DNA from 2 places in the Drancourtella sp. An12 genome. Region 2 is predicted to be linked to the other one. Evidence: a T-box and tRNA genes for the amino acid it is inferred to sense, from the RefSeq annotation. Region 2 holds a T-box; the other holds one or more tRNA genes.
The links. The T-box of region 2 lies ahead of B5E64_RS06530 (valine--tRNA ligase). A T-box ahead of a tRNA ligase gene usually reads a tRNA of that ligase, here a tRNA-Val.
Positions count from the first base shown of each region.

Region 1: it encodes a tRNA-Val, which carries the amino acid that the T-box ahead of B5E64_RS06530 (valine--tRNA ligase) is inferred to sense. The anticodon was not compared.

Region 1 covers NZ_NFLO01000003.1:117,251-127,257, forward strand. Annotated here, with positions in the region: gene B5E64_RS04625 (GNAT family N-acetyltransferase) at 1-435, opposite strand, end outside; gene ispF (2-C-methyl-D-erythritol 2,4-cyclodiphosphate synthase) at 432-995, opposite strand; gene B5E64_RS04635 (hypothetical protein) at 1,099-2,730, opposite strand; gene B5E64_RS04640 (ABC transporter ATP-binding protein) at 2,723-3,433, opposite strand; tRNA gene B5E64_RS04645 (tRNA-Met) at 3,752-3,825, opposite strand; tRNA gene B5E64_RS04650 (tRNA-Val) at 3,852-3,924, opposite strand; tRNA gene B5E64_RS04655 (tRNA-Met) at 3,932-4,005, opposite strand; tRNA gene B5E64_RS04660 (tRNA-Val) at 4,030-4,102, opposite strand; gene gdhA (NADP-specific glutamate dehydrogenase) at 4,291-5,625, opposite strand; gene B5E64_RS04670 (MarR family winged helix-turn-helix transcriptional regulator) at 5,729-6,193, opposite strand; gene B5E64_RS04675 (phosphoribosylformylglycinamidine synthase) at 6,338-10,007, opposite strand, start outside.
Region 2 covers NZ_NFLO01000004.1:213,480-223,486, reverse strand. Annotated here, with positions in the region: gene B5E64_RS06565 (alpha-amylase family protein) at 1-550, shown strand, start outside; gene B5E64_RS06560 (SDR family NAD(P)-dependent oxidoreductase) at 708-1,454, opposite strand; gene B5E64_RS06555 (HD domain-containing protein) at 1,625-2,170, shown strand; gene B5E64_RS06550 (MATE family efflux transporter) at 2,275-3,621, opposite strand; gene B5E64_RS06545 (asparaginase) at 3,829-4,848, shown strand; gene B5E64_RS06540 (DNA alkylation repair protein) at 4,873-5,592, shown strand; gene B5E64_RS06535 (HAD hydrolase-like protein) at 5,573-6,238, shown strand; T-box leader at 6,318-6,563, shown strand; gene B5E64_RS06530 (valine--tRNA ligase) at 6,618-9,269, shown strand; gene B5E64_RS06525 (LTA synthase family protein) at 9,286-10,007, shown strand, end outside.

The sequences.
Region 1 (10,007 bases), on a different contig from region 2:
CCCGTCTTGTCCTTTTTCTCCGGATGGTTTCCCCTCTATCCGGAGCTGACGATAGACAAACCGGAATCCATGCGGATAATAAATTCCCTCCGCAGCCGGCATCAAATAAGTGAACGGCTCTCCTGCCTGATACATGTCTTTGGCAGACATTTGCAAAAGCCGCGTCATATAGCCCCGGCTCCGGTATTCCTTCTTTGTTGCCACCGCTATAATATAGTGAAGCAGGCATGTTTCCCCCAAAAACTGCACCGGATATGGATTAAGCTGCAGCATGGAGACCGGCCCGTCCTCTTCTTCTATGATATAGATGGAATTCTCCGCCGTTTTCACCTGATAATAATAATCAAGAAACGCCTCGTCGTCCTCCGTAAAAATCTCTTCCCAGAGCGATCGGGTCATTCTGTGCTCCTCTTGTTTCAACTTTCTTATTTTCATTCCATCACCCGGTCATCCGACACACCGTGACATCCAGGGCATCCCCGGCATCCGCCTTCCTGCCACGTCACGTCATAGCTGAAATTCGTTGCCTTTTCAATGCAGCAGACTGCCTGGGCGGAAATTCCCTCTCCGCTTCCGGTAAATCCAAGACCTTCTTCCGTGGTTGCCTTGATGTTGACCTGATCCACATCAATGGCAAGCGTCCTTGCAATATTTTCCCGCATGGCATCAATATGCGGACGCATCTTTGGCCGCTGCGCAATGATTGTCGCATCGATATTTTCAATCACATATAAGTGTTCATCAAGAAGCTCTCCAACCTGTTCCAGAAGTTTCAGGCTGGATGCTCCTTTGTATGTTTCGTCTGTATCCGGAAAGTGAAGACCGATATCTCCAAGGGCCGCGGCGCCGAGAAGCGCATCCATGACCGCATGCAAAAGCACGTCCGCGTCCGAATGACCCAAAAGCCCCTTTTCATATGGAATCTTCACCCCTCCGATAATCAAGTCTCTTCCTTCTGTCAATTTATGGACATCATATCCCATTCCTACTCTCAATAAGACTCCTCCTTTCCTTTTCGCGTTCATCTGTCATGTATTGTACTCTTTTCCATCTTATTTTAACATATTCTTCCCAAAAACTACTGATTTTTCGGGAACATTATTTAACGCGGAACATTTTCGGGGCATAGCGGTACACCAGAATGAGCGCCGCCACAATATAGGCAAGTGTCACAACCAGCACACCTGCGGTAAACGGAAGATTTCCTGTGAGAGTACCGTTTGCCTGAAGCTCATAACACAGAAAACAAATCAGATAGACCGCCATATTAATTGCCTGAAAAAACGGATTTTTTACATTCATCTCTTCAGAATACGGCTGGAATACGTAGTACAAAAACAGGTGATGCACGGTAAAGAACACAGAAAGCATCAGTACTGCCGCACAAAACAAAAACATGTTCTGTCCAAAATTCCAGATACCGCAGATTCCACGAAATCCTGCCACCGCTGCACAGATTGCAGCTCCGATCACCAGATTATACCCCGCGATTTTTACCAGACGGATCCGAAAATTGGATAGAAGCGTCTTTGGATTCCGGTAGAAACCGAATTTCAGCATACTTTTATCGCAATTATAAAACATTGCCTTGCAGGCCTTGTCAGCCACCGTCATCATATACATAACAAAAACGAAAATCGGAAGGAAATCCGGAAGGTTTTCTGCTCCCAGATACGCTACTTCCGGCATTCCCACTCTGAACATTACACCTGCGATAAAAAAGCCCACGACTGCCGCCAGACGATAGTACACCGGTCTTAGAATCTGCCTCCTGTGCCTCAGGAAAAACAAAGCATTAAAGTATTCATAGCCGTGAAGCTTTTCCACTCCCGCCATCTTTCTGCTGTCTGCATGCAGATCCTGCTCCCGAATTCCCACAGACTTCTCATTTGCCGCCTGAGTGGATTGATTGACAATGGAAGAAAACAGCCATTGCTCTTCTACCGTCCTGTGGAGTTTCCGGCGGTAACAACGGTATCCTGACAGAATATACCACGCCGAAATCACACCCACAATACAAATCAGAACAAGTAAAGCAGGATGAAACAGTCTCTCTGCAGTCAAAAATGGTCCCCACGGCACGAACACAGTATATGCACCGGCAACGGACAGAAAAATAATTGTCCATACCCATCCGGTTTTTCTGGAGAACACAATCCCTTTCCGGTCATACAGCCATACCTGAAACGCCTCGCCCGCAGCACGCATCATCACAATGACAATCCAGAGACATATACCGTCTGCAATACTTCCTCCCGTAAACCAGGAAGCTGTCATGATGCAAATCAGAAAATACAATGCGAACGGGATATAACAGTAAAGAAGATATACCTTTGTATACTTTTCCACATCCATTTTCATGTACCGTATCGCGGTAAATTTCTCTTTCGTTACTTTAAAGACCACACTATCCTGAAGCGGTCCCATGATACAGGACAAAAAGAACAGGATCTGAACCAGACTGTCAAATCTCACTCCACTTTCCGCCGTACCAGCAAAAAGTGCCGGAAGGACAGCAAAAAGAAATATGTAAAGCGCCTTCCCCGCCAGACTGAAAACCTGACCAAGAATTGTAAACAACACCGCAAGCACCATCTTCAGTTCCCGATTCCCATACACACTGTCCGGAACATGCTTCCCGATCACCCACAGTCTCTTCAGATAATACAGGAACGTATTCGTCACAATTGTTGCTTTTAACATAATAATCTGCTGTAATGTTCTAACCATGGCTTTCCTCATCCTTCAATAATTCAATGATCTGTTCTTCAAAATCCTTCTGCTTCAACATCTCATGGTCGATCTGCCTGAGTCTCCCGTCACTTAAAATGACGATCTCATCACAGAGATCCGTCGCAAGCTGCAGAATATGCGTAGAGAAAATGATCACATGATCCTTCTGCATACTGCGCAGAAGACGCTTCATCTCCAGCGCAACAACTACATCCAGTGAAGTCAGCGGCTCATCCAGAAGAATCACCGGCGGCCTTGAGATCATAAAACAAATCATCTGAAGCTTATTCTTCATTCCATGAGAATATCCCTTGATCAGCTTCTTCCTGTCCTCCTGGTCAATCTGCACCAGATCAAAATACGCTTCCGCACTCGTCCCCGGCTCAATCCTGTCCCTGTTAATATCCATAAAAAACCGCACAAACTCTTCACCCGTCAAAAAATCCGGAAGCACCGGCACCGAAAACACATATCCAATCTCATCCGGCATTATCTCCCGCTCGTTTTCTCCGTCCCAGAGCATAGCAGCCCCTGAATCCGGCTGAATCTCATCACTCAGGCAATTAAACAACGTCGTCTTACCAGCTCCATTACGCCCAAGAAGCCCATAAATCTTTCCCTTTTCAAACACAAAGGAACAATCATGCAAAACCACCTTGCTGCCAAAAGATTTCTTCACATTATTTAAACGTAATTCCATATCCTTCCCCTTTTCGTTCGATTTTTTCAATATTATATCTAAAAAGTCTGCCAGATACAACGTAAAAAACCATATTCCAGAAATATTAAGAATTATTTAGAATTATTGCCAAATTATCAGGGACGTGTTCCGGTGTATCGGAACCTGTCCCCGATGGAAAAAATCTGACAATTTGAGTTTTGCCTTATTTTATGTGGGTTTCGGGGGTTTTTTTGTCATTTACGTCGTGTACCTGTGTATCGGAACACGTCCCCGCCGAAAGTAAAACACAACAAAAAAAGAGACTTTCGTCTCTTTTTTGTACTTATGAATTTGTAGTAGCGGGAACTGGATTCGAACCAGCGACACTACGGGTATGAACCGTATGCTCTAGCCAACTGAGCTATCCCGCCATATGTTTTGTAATTTTCATAAGAAATGGGACCTATAGGGCTCGAACCTATGACCCTCTGCTTGTAAGGCAGATGCTCTCCCAGCTGAGCTAAGATCCCATATGAATAGCGGGAACTGGATTCGAACCAGCGACACTACGGGTATGAACCGTATGCTCTAGCCAACTGAGCTATCCCGCCATATGTTCGTAATTTCTTACGAAATGGGACCTATAGGGCTCGAACCTATGACCCTCTGCTTGTAAGGCAGATGCTCTCCCAGCTGAGCTAAGATCCCATATATCGCGGGTCGCTTTCGCAACCCGCTTGATTATTATACTATTAACATCTGATAAATGTCAACACTTTTTTTATCTTTTTTGACATAGATTTTTTCACTTTTTTTGGTGGTCTTTGCGGCTTTTTCCGTTTCAGACTGTTATAGCAGGATCTCAATGAATCTGCGTCTTTATTTTGCGGAAATTTTTAAACAATTCCCTGAGCTTCCATTGCGGCTGCTACTTTTTCAAATCCGGCAATGTTTGCTCCTACAACATAGTTGCCTTCGCATCCGTATCTCTTTGCTGCGTCTGCTGCGTTGTGGCAGATGTTTACCATGATGTTTTTCAGTTTCGCATCAACTTCTTCAAAAGACCAGCTCAAACGCTCGCTGTTCTGTGACATCTCCAGTGCGGATGTTGCAACACCGCCGGCATTGGATGCTTTTCCAGGTGCGAAGAGCACGCCGTTTGCCTGTAAGTATTCTGTTGCTTCCATTGTAGTCGGCATGTTTGCTCCTTCTGCAACTGCGATACATCCGTTTGCCACAAGCTGTTTTGCATCTTCAAGGTGCAGTTCGTTCTGTGTTGCGCAAGGAAGTGCGATGTCGCATTTTACGGACCATACGCCTGCACCTTCATGGTATTCGGAGTTCGGACGGTATGTCTTGTACTCGGTCAGTCTTGCACGTTTTACTTCTTTGATCTCTTTCACTGCATCCAGATCAAAGCCTTCCGGATCGTAGATCCATCCGGTAGAATCGCTCATGGTCACGACTTTTGCACCCATCTGTACTGCTTTTTCTGCTGCATAGATCGCAACATTTCCTGCTCCGGAGATGGCAATGACTTTATCTTTCATGTCTTTGCCTGCGAGTTTTAACATTTCTTCCGTGAAGTAAAGCAGTCCGTATCCTGTTGCTTCTGTACGAACAAGGGATCCTCCATATGTCAGACCCTTTCCTGTGAGCACGCCTTCAAATACGCCGCGGATTCTCTTGTACTGTCCGAACATGTAGCCGATCTCTCTTGCCCCTGTTCCGATGTCTCCGGCCGGCACGTCTGTGTCTGCTCCAATGTATTTGCACAGCTCTGTCATGAAGCTCTGACAGAATGCCATGATCTCTCTGTCGGATTTTCCTTTTGGATCAAAGTCAGATCCGCCTTTTCCTCCGCCGATTGGAAGACCTGTCAGGGAGTTTTTGAAAATCTGCTCAAATCCAAGGAATTTGATAATGCTTAAATTTACAGACGGATGGAGTCTGAGTCCTCCTTTGTATGGTCCGATTGCGCTGTTGAACTGTACCCGGTATGCCTTATTGACATGTACCTGTCCGTTGTCGTCTACCCACGGCACACGGAAGAGCAGCTGTCTTTCTGGCTCTGTCAGTCTTTCCAGAAGCGCTTCTTTTCTGTATTTATCTTCATTTGCCTCAATCACGACACGGAGAGATTCCAGAACTTCTTTGACAGCCTGGTGAAATTCCGGTTCGTTTGGGTTTTTCTTTACTACAAGGTCAATCACTTCATCTACGTATGACATAACATCTTCCTCCTACTTCTTTTCCTAAAAAAGTCTGCATAAACATACATCGCTTTTCTTCTTTAACACTGTAAAGCATTTTCATGTCATTGTCAAGAATTTTTTACCTTGTCTTTTTGGTTCGTTTTTCCTGATTTTCCATTCCCGCGGCCTTCTCATGGGCAGCTTTTGCCAGTATTCGCAGCTGTTCGGAAAACGGCTCCGGATCGATTTCGCTCTCGGCCAGCAGTTCTCCCCACCATTCCGTCAACTTGTCTTTCAGCTTCAGATACAGTTTTTCTCCGCTTTCTGAAAGCGAAATTTCGTATGTTTTTGCATTTCCCGGACGTTTTTCCCTGATTATATATCCACTTTTCTCGAGGCGGCGCATCTCTCTCGTCGCCATTGCCTGATCCATGGCCATGGAATCGCACATCTCTCTCTGGCTGCACTTTGGATTGGCCCCAATATACATGACAAAATAATAGCTGGAATAGCCGATCCCGTACTGCTCCACCAGATGGTGCAGATACTTCTGTGACTGACGGTTTAGAATAGAAATATATTTTCCGATCTTACTGGACGGCATATCTGTCCCTCCCTTAATAAAACCATTAAGCAATTTTACGCTTACATTATAATCATCGTGTTTTCTTCTGTCAAATACTCAAGGGAAACGGAAAGAGGACAAATCCTGCTCTGATCTGTCCTCTTTCTCTATCAATTATATGCCCTATTTGAAATATGCGACGCCGGATTCAAAGATCTTCATATCCTGTTCGCCGTAAATATTGATTGCCACACCATCCGCTCTACGCTCGGAATGTGCCATCTTGCCAAGTACACGTCCGTCCGGGCTTGTGATACCTTCGATCGCGCGGTAGGAACCGTTAACATTCCATTCCTCGTCCATCGTTACATTTCCGTCCAGATCGCAGTACTGTGTCGCTACCTGTCCGTTTGCAAAGAGGGTATTAAGCCATTCTTCATTTGCAACAAAACGTCCCTCCCCGTGGGAAGCCGGGTTTGTATAAACTCCGCCAAGCTCTGCCATCTGAAGCCATGGGGACTTGTTTGTAACTACTTTTGTGTAAACCATCTTGGAAATATGACGTCCAATGGTATTGTATGTCAATGTCGGCGCGTCTTCTGTCTGTCCGACAATCTTGCCGTGCGGAACAAGGCCCAGTTTGATCAGTGTCTGGAATCCGTTACAGATACCAAGCGCAAGACCGTCTCTTTCATTTAAGAGCTTCTCTACTGCTTCTTTCATCTTTGCGTTCTGGAATGCAGTCGCAAAGAACTTCGCAGATCCGTCCGGCTCATCTCCTGCGGAGAATCCGCCCGGGAACATAATAATCTGAGACTGTCCGATTGCCTTTTCAAACTCAGCTACAGAATCGCGGATATCTGCCGCATCCAGATTCCGGAATACCTTTGTAATCACCTTAGCACCTGCGCGCTCAAATGCCTTTGCACTGTCGTACTCGCAGTTTGTTCCCGGGAATACCGGAATAAAGACAGTCGGCTGCGCAATCTTGTGGGAGCAGATGTGAACTTTCTTTGTATCGTAGCATCCGTCTTCCGTGATACGTGCTTCCGGATCTGCCGGCGCCACATATACGGACTCCGGTGCTGATTCTTCACCTGAAACGGTTGCAAATACCTTTTCCAGAGGTGCTTTCCATGCTGACTCTGCTTCTGCAAGTGTAATTTCCGTATTTCCATAAGAGAAGGTACCGTTATCTGTCACTTCACCGATCACTGTATATGTAATCGCAAGTTTTCCGACTTTATCTGCCGGTACTTCTGCGATAATATCTCCAAATCCCGGAGCAAAGAAATCTCTCGGGTCTACATTATGCTCAATCTTGACACCCATGCCGTTTCCGAATGCCATCTTGCTGACAGCCGCAGCAATACCGTGGCGGTCCAGAGCGTACGCGGAAACAATGTTTCCATTCTGAATATCCTCGCGGAACTTGCCGTACTGATCCATTATCTGGCTGTAAACCGGGAGGCTGTACTGATCTTTCTCAATCCGAAGCCATACAAGCTTATTGCCTGCTGCTTTGAGTTCCGGTGTAATAATGTCTCCAACCTTCGCAATGTCCACAGCAAAGGAAACCAGTGTCGGAGGTACATCGATATCCTGGAAGGTTCCGGACATACTGTCCTTTCCTCCGATGGATGGAAGTCCGTATCCGATCTGTGCGCTGTATGCACCAAGGAGTGCCGCAAACGGCTGACTCCAGCGTTTCGGATCTTCTGTCATTCTGCGGAAATACTCCTGGAATGTGAAGCGGATTTTCCGGTAGTCTCCGCCGGAAGCTACGATCTTTGCGATGGACTCGGTCACTGCATAAACTGCTCCGTGATACGGGCTCCAGCTTGAAAGATACGGGTCAAATCCAAAGCTCATCATGGATACCGTATCACATGCCCCTTTCAGTACCGGAAGTTTGGCTACCATGGTCTGGGTCTCTGTCATCTGGTATTTTCCGCCGTGCGGCATGAAGACAGATCCTGCTCCGATGGAACCGTCAAACATCTCCACAAGTCCTTTCTGGGAACATACGTTGAGGTCTTTTAATGTATCAAGCCATGCTTCCTTCACATCCGGAACATCCTTGCGTTCTTCCAGCATGTTGCCGTCTTTTGACGGAATCTCAACAAAGACTTCTGTCTCCTGATGTGCTCCGTTTGTATCGAGGAATGCACGGGAAATGTTGACAATCTCTTTGCCTCTCCAGGAGAGTACAAGACGAGGTTCTTCTGTGACAACTGCCACTTCCACCGCCTCCAGGTTCTCCTCTTTGGCATACTCTAAAAACTGTGCGACATCTTTTGGATCTACTACAACAGCCATACGTTCCTGGGACTCGGAAATAGCGATCTCTGTTCCATCAAGTCCTGCGTATTTTTTCGGCACTTTGTCAAGATCCACTCTCAGACCATCTGCCAGCTCTCCGATCGCAACGGAAACTCCGCCTGCGCCAAAGTCATTACACTTCTTGATGAGACGGCTGACTTCTTCTCTGCGGAACATTCTCTGAATCTTACGCTCTGTCGGCGCATTTCCTTTCTGAACTTCCGCGCCACAGGTCTCGATGGATGCCTCTGTATGTACTTTGGAAGAACCGGTTGCACCGCCGCATCCGTCTCTTCCTGTCCGTCCGCCGAGCAGAATGATGATATCGCCCGGATCGGATGTCTCACGGATAACCGCACGTCTCGGAGCAGCCCCGAGAACAGCACCGATCTCCATACGTTTTGCCACGTAGTCCGGGTGGTAAATCTCTTTAACCATACCTGTCGCAAGTCCAATCTGGTTGCCGTAGGAGCTGTATCCATGGGCAGCCTCTCTGACAAGCTTCTTCTGAGGGAGCTTTCCTTTCATCGTATCTTTCACAGAAACGGTCGGATCTGCCGCTCCTGTCACACGCATTGCCTGGTAAACATAAGTACGGCCGGACAGTGGGTCACGGATGGCTCCGCCAAGGCAGGTTGCAGCGCCTCCAAACGGCTCGATCTCGGTCGGATGATTGTGTGTCTCGTTCTTAAAGTTGACAAGCCACTCTTCTTCCTTTCCGTCCACTTCGATCGGCACTACGATACTGCACGCATTGATCTCATCGGACTCCTCCTGATCCTGAAGCTTTCCTTCTTTTTTCAGCTTCCGCATTGCCATCAGGGCAAGGTCCATCAGGCAGACAAACTTGTCCTCTCTGCCTTTGAAAATTTCACTGTGTGTCTGTAAATATTCCCGGTATGTCTCTTCCAGAGGTTCACGGTAGTCTCCCTCTCCGAAAGTTACATTGGTAAGCTCAGTGGAGAATGTCGTATGACGGCAGTGATCAGACCAGTATGTATCCAGCACACGGATCTCTGTCATGGACGGATCACGCTTCTCCTCTGTCCGGAAATAATTCTGAATATGAAGGAAATCCTTAAATGTCATGGCAAGGCCAAGGGAATCATAAAGCTCTTTTAAGCTTCCGTCTTCCATGTCCTGGAAGCCGTCAAAAATCAGGACGTCTGCAGGCTCCTCAAACTGTGTCACCAGTGTTTCCGGCTTGTCCATTCCGGTTTCTCTGGAATCCACCGGGTTGATGCAGTGCGCCTTGATTGCCGCAAACTCCTCGTCGCTTACGCTTCCTTCGATTACGTAAGTTGTCGCCGTCTTGATTACCGGCTTTTCATCCTCACGGATAAACTGTACGCACTGTACAGCAGAATCCGCTCTCTGGTCAAACTGTCCCGGCAGGTACTCTACGGAAAATGCCCGCTCGTCCTCTTTCATCGGGAAAGTCTCTTTATATAAGGTATCTACCGGCGGCTCCGCGAACACACCGTTGCACGCTCTCTCAAATGTCTCGTCTGACAGATTTTCAATATCATAG
Region 2 (10,007 bases):
CATGTGCGGCATCGAAAGCGCCGGGTTTGAACAGGATAAAGAAAAAATGGAAAAAGCCGTCCGCAAAGATCTCATGCTCCACGCCTACATGTTCATGCAGGCCGGCATCCCGATGATCTACAGCGGAGACGAAATCGGGCAGGTCAACGACTACACCTATAAAGAAGACGAAGAGAAAAAAACGGACTCCCGGTATATCCACAGAGGCACCTTCAAATGGGATCTCGCCCAAAACAGGGATGACCAGAACACCGTAGAAGGACAAATCTTCCAGACCCTCTCCTACATGGAAAAAATAAGAGCACAGGAAGATATCCTCGGACCGGAAGCAGAAGTCACCACCTGGGACACCGGAGACCAGGAAGTCCTCGGAATCATCCGGAAACACAACGGAAAAAGTCTCACAGGCCTTTTCAACTTTAACAATTGTAAAAAACAGTTAACACTTCCGGAAGAAGGGATCTACCACGAACTCTTCACAGGCGAAATCCTGGAAAACGGCACAATTACACTGCCCGAATACGGATTCACATGGTGCATAAAACAATAGATTTTATTTTTGGGGACGTGTTCCGATGCATCGGAACACGTCCCCAATGGAAAAAGTGTGACAAATATGAAGTGAATATTGTAAATGTTGAGATTCTGTTACGTCTGGGCGTAATGGAATTTTTTTAGTGTTTGTGTGTTACACACCGTTGTCCGGGTTACAGGAATCCGCCGTCGAACCCGATGATCTGTCCGGTCATGTAGGCGGGTGCGTTGAGGGTGTTCCAGATCATCCGGGCTGCTTCTTCGGGTGAGGCGAAGTAGCCGGCCGGGATCTCCTCTGCGAGGGCGCGTCGTTCTTCGGCATCGAGCATCCGGTTCATGTCGGTGTCAATGACGCCGAAAGCGATGGCGTTGACCTGGATATTGCTTGGAGCGAGTTCTTTGGCGAGGGCCTGGGTCAGTCCCTGGATGCCGGCTTTGGATGCGGAGTAGGCTGCTTCGCAGGATGCGCCGCTTCGTCCCCACATGGAGGAGACGTTGAGTATTTTTCCGGATTTTTTGGACACCATATGAGGGATGGCTTCCCGGCAGCAGTAAAAGGCGGAGGAGAGGTTGGTGGCGATCAGGCGGCTCCACTCCTCATCGGTCATGTCGCTCAGAAGGCCGATGTGGGAAATGCCTGCATTGTTGATCAGGATGTCGAGTCCTCCGTCTGTATGTTCGGAACTGGCAATCGTTGCGAAGATTTTACGGACCTGGTCCGGGTTGCCGACATCCCCCGGGCAGAGTTCGCAGGAGCCGCCTGGAATCGAGAGAATTTCCTGGCGGACTTCCTCCAGTGCTTCTATATGATGTGCGCTGTTTAAGAAAATATGAAAACCGTGTCCGGCAAGGAGAAGGGCGCATGCCCGTCCGATGCCTCTGGAAGCGCCGGTGATCAGTACACCTGATTTTTGTTTCATCTTAGATATCCCCTTTTTGAACATTTTTTGCATATATGTTGACATTACATATATGTTGACATCATCCAGTATACGTCAGAAGTGACATGTATGAAAGAAAAAACTTGATTTTATTTTTCAAAGTGGTAACCTTAAAGTGTAAATGCAAACAGTTGGAAAGGAAATCAAATATGATGATAGACCGGGCAATCGAATTTGCGACAAAGGCACACGAAGGACAGTTTCGAAAAGGGACCAGGCGTCCTTATATCGTTCATCCGATTGAAGTGGGAGATATCGTCTCGACGATGACAACCGATGAAGAGGTGATCAGCGCGGCGATTCTGCACGATACGATCGAGGACTGCAAGGGGGTGACGCGGGAGGTCCTTGCGGAGAATTTTTCGGAGCGTGTTGCATCGCTGGTTGCCCAGGAGAGCGAGGACAAATCCAAATCATGGATGGAGAGGAAAGGTTCGACCATCGAGCGGATCCGGACGGCGTCTTTTGAGGTGCAGATGATCGGGCTTGCGGACAAGCTTTCCAATATGCGGGATATTGACCGTGACTATCCGGTGGTCGGCGAAGACTTGTGGAACCGTTTCCGTATGAAGGATAAAAAAACAATCGGCTGGTATTACAGGGGAATTCAGGAGGCACTGCGGGGGAGATTTGCCAGAGTGCCGGCGTATGAAGAGTACTGCCATCTGGTGGACCGCCATTTTGGCGGGAACTGACAGAAAATGTGATAGATCAAAAAACAGCAGGTGAAGAAGTGGTATGATGCCCAGGCAGGACATTCACTTCCGCACCTGCTGTTTTCTTTCCTGAATATGTTATGTTACTGCGCTGCAGGCCGAAATGCCATCTTTTTAAAGGCTGCCGTAAGGACAAGCCCTTTGAAAATACTGGAAATCGTGATACTCCACCAGATTCCGTTCAGTCCGAGCGGCGTAGAGATCAAAAGCAGGGCAAGAGGAATTCTTGCTGTCGTAAGCGTGATGCTGACGACAGATGGAGGAAGTGTCCTCCCAAGCCCGGAAAATGCTCCGGCGGTCGTGATTTCCATACACATGAACAGCTGTGAGACCCCGAGGATCTGCAGGTAAGCCACTCCCATCGGGAGGACGTCCGCCTCCGGAATGAAAATCCGGAAAATCGGCGCCGGAAAGACGATCAGGACGATCGTACAGAAGACACCCCACAGCAGGACGACCACCATGGAGCAACGGTAGCCTTTCTTTGCCCTTGCAGCATTGCCTGCGCCGAAATTCTGGGCGATAAAAGAATTGACCGCGGCGGCGAATCCATCCGACGTCATCCAGGAAATAGACTCGATCTGAGAGCCGACTTTCTGGACAGCCACGGCTGAATCTCCGAACCCGGCAACAATCCGGGCGATTACCATGGAAATGCCGGTGAAAATCATGCTCTGGACAGAAGAAGGCAGTCCGATACGGATCAGCTCTTTTAGCACAGAAAGCTGAGGCTTTGTAAAAAAGTGAAGATTCATAAAAATATCCGGCTCTTTACGGACGGAAAGCAGGAAAACGACGGTAACCACAGCCTGGGCAAATACTGTGGCAATTGCAGCACCTGCCACATCAAGTTTCGGAAACGGACCGATGCCGAAGATCAGAACCGGATCCAGAACGATGTTGATGATAAGACCGGCAGCGGTTGCGAGAAAGGAAGTACGGCTGTTGCCCATGGCAGTCAGAATTCCTGTAAAAACCTGATTTAAAAAGGAAAAAACGACAAGCCCGCAGGTGATGGCAAGATAAATTTCTGCATTCTGGATGACTGCCGGAGAATTCAGCCGGAAAAATCCGATCAGCGGCTTTTGAAAAAGAAGGCAGATGATGCCGTAGGCAAGTCCGAGAATCAGGGAAAGCTGGATCGCATTCCGGGCATAGCCGCATGCCTCGGTCCGTTCGCCGGCGCCAAGAGAATGTCCGACCTTGACCTGTCCGCCCATTTTTGCAAGTACAGTGATTCCATTCGCAAACCACATGTACATGCCGGCAGCCCCGACAGATGCGACCGCGTCACTGCTGATTCTTCCGATCCAGATCATATCGGTGAGATTGTATGCCATCTGGACAAGAGATGTCGCCATAATCGGGAGAGCAAGTCTGGTCAGTGACGGGAAAACCGGTCCGTTCAGTAAATCAATCTTTTGTCTCATTTGTAATCCCCCATTTGTAAAAGCTTTATTGCAATCAGGCCTTGTGGCCGAATATCTACATTTTATCATAAAAGGATGCAAAATCCTATAAGCCGGTTGATTTCCGGCCGGAATTTCCTTATACTAAAATCATAGAATAATCCCCATCCGGACATCCGGTGGGGCTTTTCACTGATGGAACGAAGTATGTAAAGAGAGGAAAACCAAATGAAGAAAATATTGATGATTGGAACCGGAGGGACGATTGCCTCAAAGCAGACGGAAAACGGACTGGCCCCGGGCCTGACGCCGAATGACATTCTGGCCTGCATTCCTCAGGTGAAACATGTATGTGGGGTGGAGACGCTGCAGGTGTGCAATATCGACAGTACCAATGTAACACCGGAGCACTGGAAGCTGATGGTGGAAGCGGTGGAGAAGCACTACGATGCCTATGACGGGTTTGTGATCTGCCATGGAACCGACACCCTTGCCTACACAGCAGCGGCGCTTTCCTATATGATTCAGAATTCCCCAAAGCCGATTGTCGTGACCGGAGCACAGAAGCCGATCAATATGGACGTGACGGATGCAAAGACCAATCTGCTGGACAGCTTTATCTACGCGGCGGATGACGATTCCGAAGATGTCAGCATCGTGTTTGACGGCAAAGTCATTATTGGAACAAGGGCGAAAAAGGAGCGGGCAAAAAGCTACAATGCATTTTCCAGCATTAATTTCCCGTACCCGGCTGTGATTCAGGACGGTCAGGTGATCCGGTACATCCCGCCGGTACGGCATAAGGGAGAAGTACGGTTTTACCATGACATGAAAGATAGTGTTTATGTGCTGAAACTGGTTCCGGGCATGCGAAGCGGCGTGCTGACTCAGATTCTGGAACAGTATGACTGTGTCGTGATCGAGAGCTTTGGCGTAGGCGGACTTCCGGACAGCATTACTGCGGAAGTCTATGAGGGAATGAAGAAGTGGAAAAAAGAAGGAAAACTGATTGTCATGACGACACAGGTTGTAAGTGAAGGAAGCAATATGACAGTCTACGAGGTCGGAAAAAAGGTAAAGCAGGATTTTGATCTTCTGGAAGCCTATGACATGACACTGGAGGCTACGATTACAAAACTCATGTGGCTGATGGCGCAGCCGGCAAAAGATTATGAGGAAATCAAAAAACGATTCTACAGAATGATTAATCACGATATCCTGTTCGCGGGATTCAGAGAGGATAAGTAAAAGAGTATGGGAAAACGGGAACTAATGCGGGACAGATTGAAGACGCTGTCCGATGAAGCCTATAAGGAATTCAACGACCGGATTTTAAATGCACCGTCCATGCCGACGCTTGGCATCCGGATACCGAAGCTTCGGGAACTTGCAAAAGAAGCGGCAAAAGAGCCGGAGGGCGGATGGCTTGATGAAATGCTCCGGGATCATGGGAGCTGCGTCTATCAGGAAGAGCACATGCTCTTTGGGATGGCTTCCGGATACAGAAAAGCATCCAGAGAAGAACATGCGGCCATGCTCGATATCTGGGTACCGGGAGTTCTGTCCTGGGCGGACTGTGATTGCAGCACTTCCACGTATAAATGGATGGAAAAGGATTCGGAATTCTGGTTTTCCTATCTGGAAAAATGGCTGAACAGCAGCCGGGAATTTGAGCTCCGGTTTGGTGTAATCGCACTGATGGACCATTTTCTGAATGACCGGTATATAGATGAAGTACTGCGCCGGTATGCGGATATCAGGTCAGAAGACTATTATGTCCGGATGGGGATCGCCTGGGGCGTGGCAACCGCATATGTGAAGTACCCGGAAAAAGTACTTGGACTTCTGAAAGAAAAGAAGCTGGATATCTGGACCCACAACAAGGCGATCCAGAAATGCAGAGAGTCGAGACGGGTCAGCGCTCAGGACAAGGAAATGCTTAATGCACTGAAACGAAAACAGGAGGAAGAACATGGGAATACCAGGATTTGACACCGTCTTTCTGGATCTGGACGGAACGCTCATCGATTCGGAGCCGGGAATAATCAATTCAGTAGTCTACGCTCTGAAAAAATTTGGAATTGAAAAGGAACGAAAGGAACTGCTTCCGTTTATCGGGCCTCCGCTTCTCACTTCGTTCCAGAAATACACCGGGCTGAGTGAAACAGAGGCAAGAAAAGCGGTGGAATATTACAGGGAAAATTTCGGAACAAAAGGTGTGTATGAGTACCGTCTGTACGACGGGGTGGAAACCATGCTGAGGGAGCTCAAAGAAGCAGGCCTCCGCATTGTCATGGCCACCTCCAAGCCGGAACATTATGCCGGAATCATTGCCGGAGATGCCGGGATTGAGTCATACTTCACTTACATCTGCGGGGCGACTATGGATGAGAGCAGGCTGACAAAAGAAGATGTCATTGCCTATGCGCTGGAAACGTGCGGAAAAAAAACGGGAGATCCATCGGTTATCATGGTGGGGGACAGGGAACATGACATCCTTGGCGCCAGGACATTCGGACTTGCCTCAGCCGGAGTCCTCTACGGATTCGGAAGCCGGAAGGAGCTGGAGGCGGCCGGAGCGGATATGATTTTTGACTCGGTCGAAGAATTGAAAGAGTTTCTGAAGGGAGAGGCCTAGAACCTTAAGATTCCATGAAAATTCCATGAACTCCTTGACAAACCGGGGGCTGATGACTATGATTATCATAGTTTCATATTTAAAGGTGTTGATAAAGAGGAGTACACACCTGCCCTTGACAGAGAGAATTACCCGCTGGCTGGAAGGTGATTACAAGAAGGAGTTGTGGAAGGTAGCTTTGGAGCCGGATGTCTGAATGTGTCCGATTGAGAGAAAGGACAGTAGGAGATCCCGGAGTAGTTCCCGTTATAGAACGAAGAGATATACATCTGTCAGAGAGGACAGGTGTATAAAAAAGGTGGTACCGCGTTTTGACGCCCTTTACATATGTAAAGGGCGTTTTGTTATTCACAGGAACGCTTGAAATGAGGAGGTAATGATGAGCAGACAGTTGGACAAAACGTACAATCCGAAGGAGATTGAACCGAAGCTTTATGAAAAATGGTGTGAGAATAAGTATTTTCACGCAGAAGTAGACAGGAGCAGAAAGCCGTTTACGACGGTGATGCCGCCGCCGAATATCACAGGAAAGCTGCACATGGGACATGCCCTGGACAATACGCTTCAGGATATCCTGATCCGTTATAAGAGAATGCAAGGATACAATGCCCTCTGGATTCCGGGTACGGACCATGCGGCGATCTCCACCGAAGTTAAGGTGACGAATCAGTTAAAAGAAGAGGGCATCGACAAGAGGGAGTTTGGAAGAGAAGGCTTTCTGGATCGTGTCTGGGAGTGGAAAGAGGAGTATGCAGGGACGATTGAATCCCAGTTAAAGAAACTTGGCGTATCCTGTGACTGGGACAGAGAGCGGTTCACGATGGACGAAGGATGCAGCAGGGCTGTAGAGGAAGTGTTCGTACGCCTTTATGAAAAAGGATATATCTACAAAGGTTCCCGGATCATCAACTGGTGTCCGGTATGCCAGACTTCCCTTTCTGATGCGGAAGTAGAGCATGAGGAACAGGCAGGACATTTCTGGCACATCCGTTATCCGATCGTAGGCACGGACAGAAGCCTTGTGATCGCGACGACACGTCCGGAGACGATGCTTGGAGATACTGCGATTGTAGTAAATCCGGAAGATGAACGTTATACCGATATTATTGGAAAGAAAGCGCTTCTGCCGCTTGTAAATAAGGAAATCCCGATCATTGCGGATGCCTATGTAGACAAGGAATTCGGAACCGGTGCCATGAAAGTGACTCCGGCACATGACCCGAACGACTTCGAGATCGGAAAGAGACACGGCCTGGAAGAGATCAACATCATGAATGATGATGCGACGATCAATGAAAACGGCGGCAAGTACGCAGGCATGGGACGCTACGAAGCAAGAGAAGCGATCGTGCAGGATCTGAAAGACCAGGGATATCTGGTAAAAGTGGAAGATTATGCACATAATGTAGGTGTACACGAGAGATGTAAGCAGACGGTCGAGCCGTTAATCAAGCAGCAGTGGTTTGTCAAGATGGAAGAGCTTGCAAAGCCGGCCATCAAAGCGCTGGAGACAGGAGAATTAAAGCTGATTCCGGAGCGTATGAACAAAATATATCTGCAGTGGCTGAACAATATCCGTGACTGGTGTATTTCCAGACAGATCTGGTGGGGACACCGGATTCCGGCATACTACTGCGACGAATGCGGCGAAATGATTGTACAAAGAGGCGGAGCTCCGGCCGTATGCCCGAAATGCGGATGCACGCACTTTACACAGGATGAGGATACACTGGATACCTGGTTCTCCTCCGCACTGTGGCCGTTCTCCACACTTGGATGGCCGGATCAGACAGAGGAGCTGGATTACTTCTATCCGACAGATGTCCTTGTAACCGGATATGACATCATCTTCTTCTGGGTAATCCGTATGGTATTCTCAGGATTTGAGCAGACCGGAAAATGCCCGTTCCACACGGTATTCTTCCACGGCCTGATCCGGGATGACCAGGGAAGAAAGATGAGCAAGTCGCTTGGAAACGGGATCGATCCGCTGGAAATCATCGACGAGTACGGTGCTGATGCGCTCCGTCTTACGGTGGTGACAGGAAACGCGCCTGGAAACGATATGCGTTTCTATAAAGAAAAAGTAGAAGCAAACCGTAACTTTGCAAACAAAGTATGGAACGCTTCCAGGTTTATCCTGATGAATATGGAAGATAAAGTGATCAGCCGTCCGGATGCCCAGGATCTTACAGCAGCTGACAGGTGGATCCTTTCCAGAGCAAACCGTCTGATCAAAGATGTGACGGAAAACATGGATAAATTTGAACTGGGAATTGCAGTACAGAAAGTATACGACTTTATCTGGGATGAATTCTGTGACTGGTACATCGAGATGGCAAAATACCGTATTTACCATTCCGATGAAAATTATAAGGCAGCCAATGCAGCGCTTTGGACCTTGAAAACGGTTCTTGCGGACGCACTTAAACTTCTGCATCCGTACATGCCGTTTGTGACAGAAGAAATCTACAGTGCCCTTGTTCCGTCAGAAGAATCTCTGATGATGTCTGACTGGCCGGAATACGATGAAGCACTGAACTTCCCGGAGGAAGAAAATATCGTTGATCATGTCAAGGATATTGTAAGGGGTGTAAGAAATGCACGTGCTGAGATGAACGTGCCAAACAGCCGGAAGGCAAAAGTATTTATTGTTTGTGAGAATGAGACACTTTGTGAGGGGTTTGAAACATTAAAAGAATCAGTGAAACCATTGATGAATGCAAGCGATCTCATCATTCAGGGAACGAAAGAGGGAATCTCTGAGGATGCGGTTTCTATTGTAGTTCCGGATGGAGCAGTGTATATGCCGCTTGAGGATCTGATTGATTTTGAACAGGAGAAGGAACGTCTCTTAAAAGAAGAAGAAAAGCTGAAAAAAGAACTTGCCCGTGTAAACGGCATGCTGAACAATGAGAAATTCATGAGTAAGGCGCCGGAGGCAAAGGTCAATGAAGAGCGGGCCAAGCTGGAAAAATATACACAGATGATGGAACAGGTTCAGGAACGTCTTGCATCGATCATGAAATAGCAGACAAGGGGAAATCATGAAGAAAATCCATTTTAAGAAACCGGATATCAAAGGAAAAATAGAGAGACTGCGTCACCTGAGCAGAGAGGATATTAAGAACAATTTGAAAAAAAGAAAAGAACGCCGGCAGCGGATTCTGGAAGAACGCAAAAACAGCGCTTTTTCCAGAAAGATGGCGCCGGTGTACAAGTGGATGAATATTTTTTCCCTTCCGCTTCACGCGGTTTGGGCAATGGTCATCAACCTGATCATTGAAAGTATTTCACGCCATTCTGTTTTCGCGGCATGGAATTATATGGTGGAAACGCCGCTTGTATTTCTTTACAATGCGTTTATGATTTTTGTGACCTTTTCGATTGTGTATCTGTTCCGGCGGAGGGTGTTTGTTCGGATTTTGATCAGTGTATTCTGGCTGATGCTTGGAGTTGTAAACGGAGCGATGCTTTTAAAGAGGGTCACGCCGTTTAATGCACAGGACCTGAAGGCACTGACCGAAGGACTGTCCCTGTTTACCAATTATTTTGCTGTCTATGAGCTGATCATTATGGCAGTCGGTGTTGTTGCGGTGATCATATGGGTGATCGCTATGTGGCGCCGGGGCGGACAGTATCAGGGGAAGATGCACAGGTGGCTCGCGCTGGCCGGTGTCGGGATCTGCTGCGGAGCATATGTGGTTTTGACAAATCTTGCGGTTGACCATCGTGTGGTATCGACTTATTTTGGAAATATTGCTTTTGC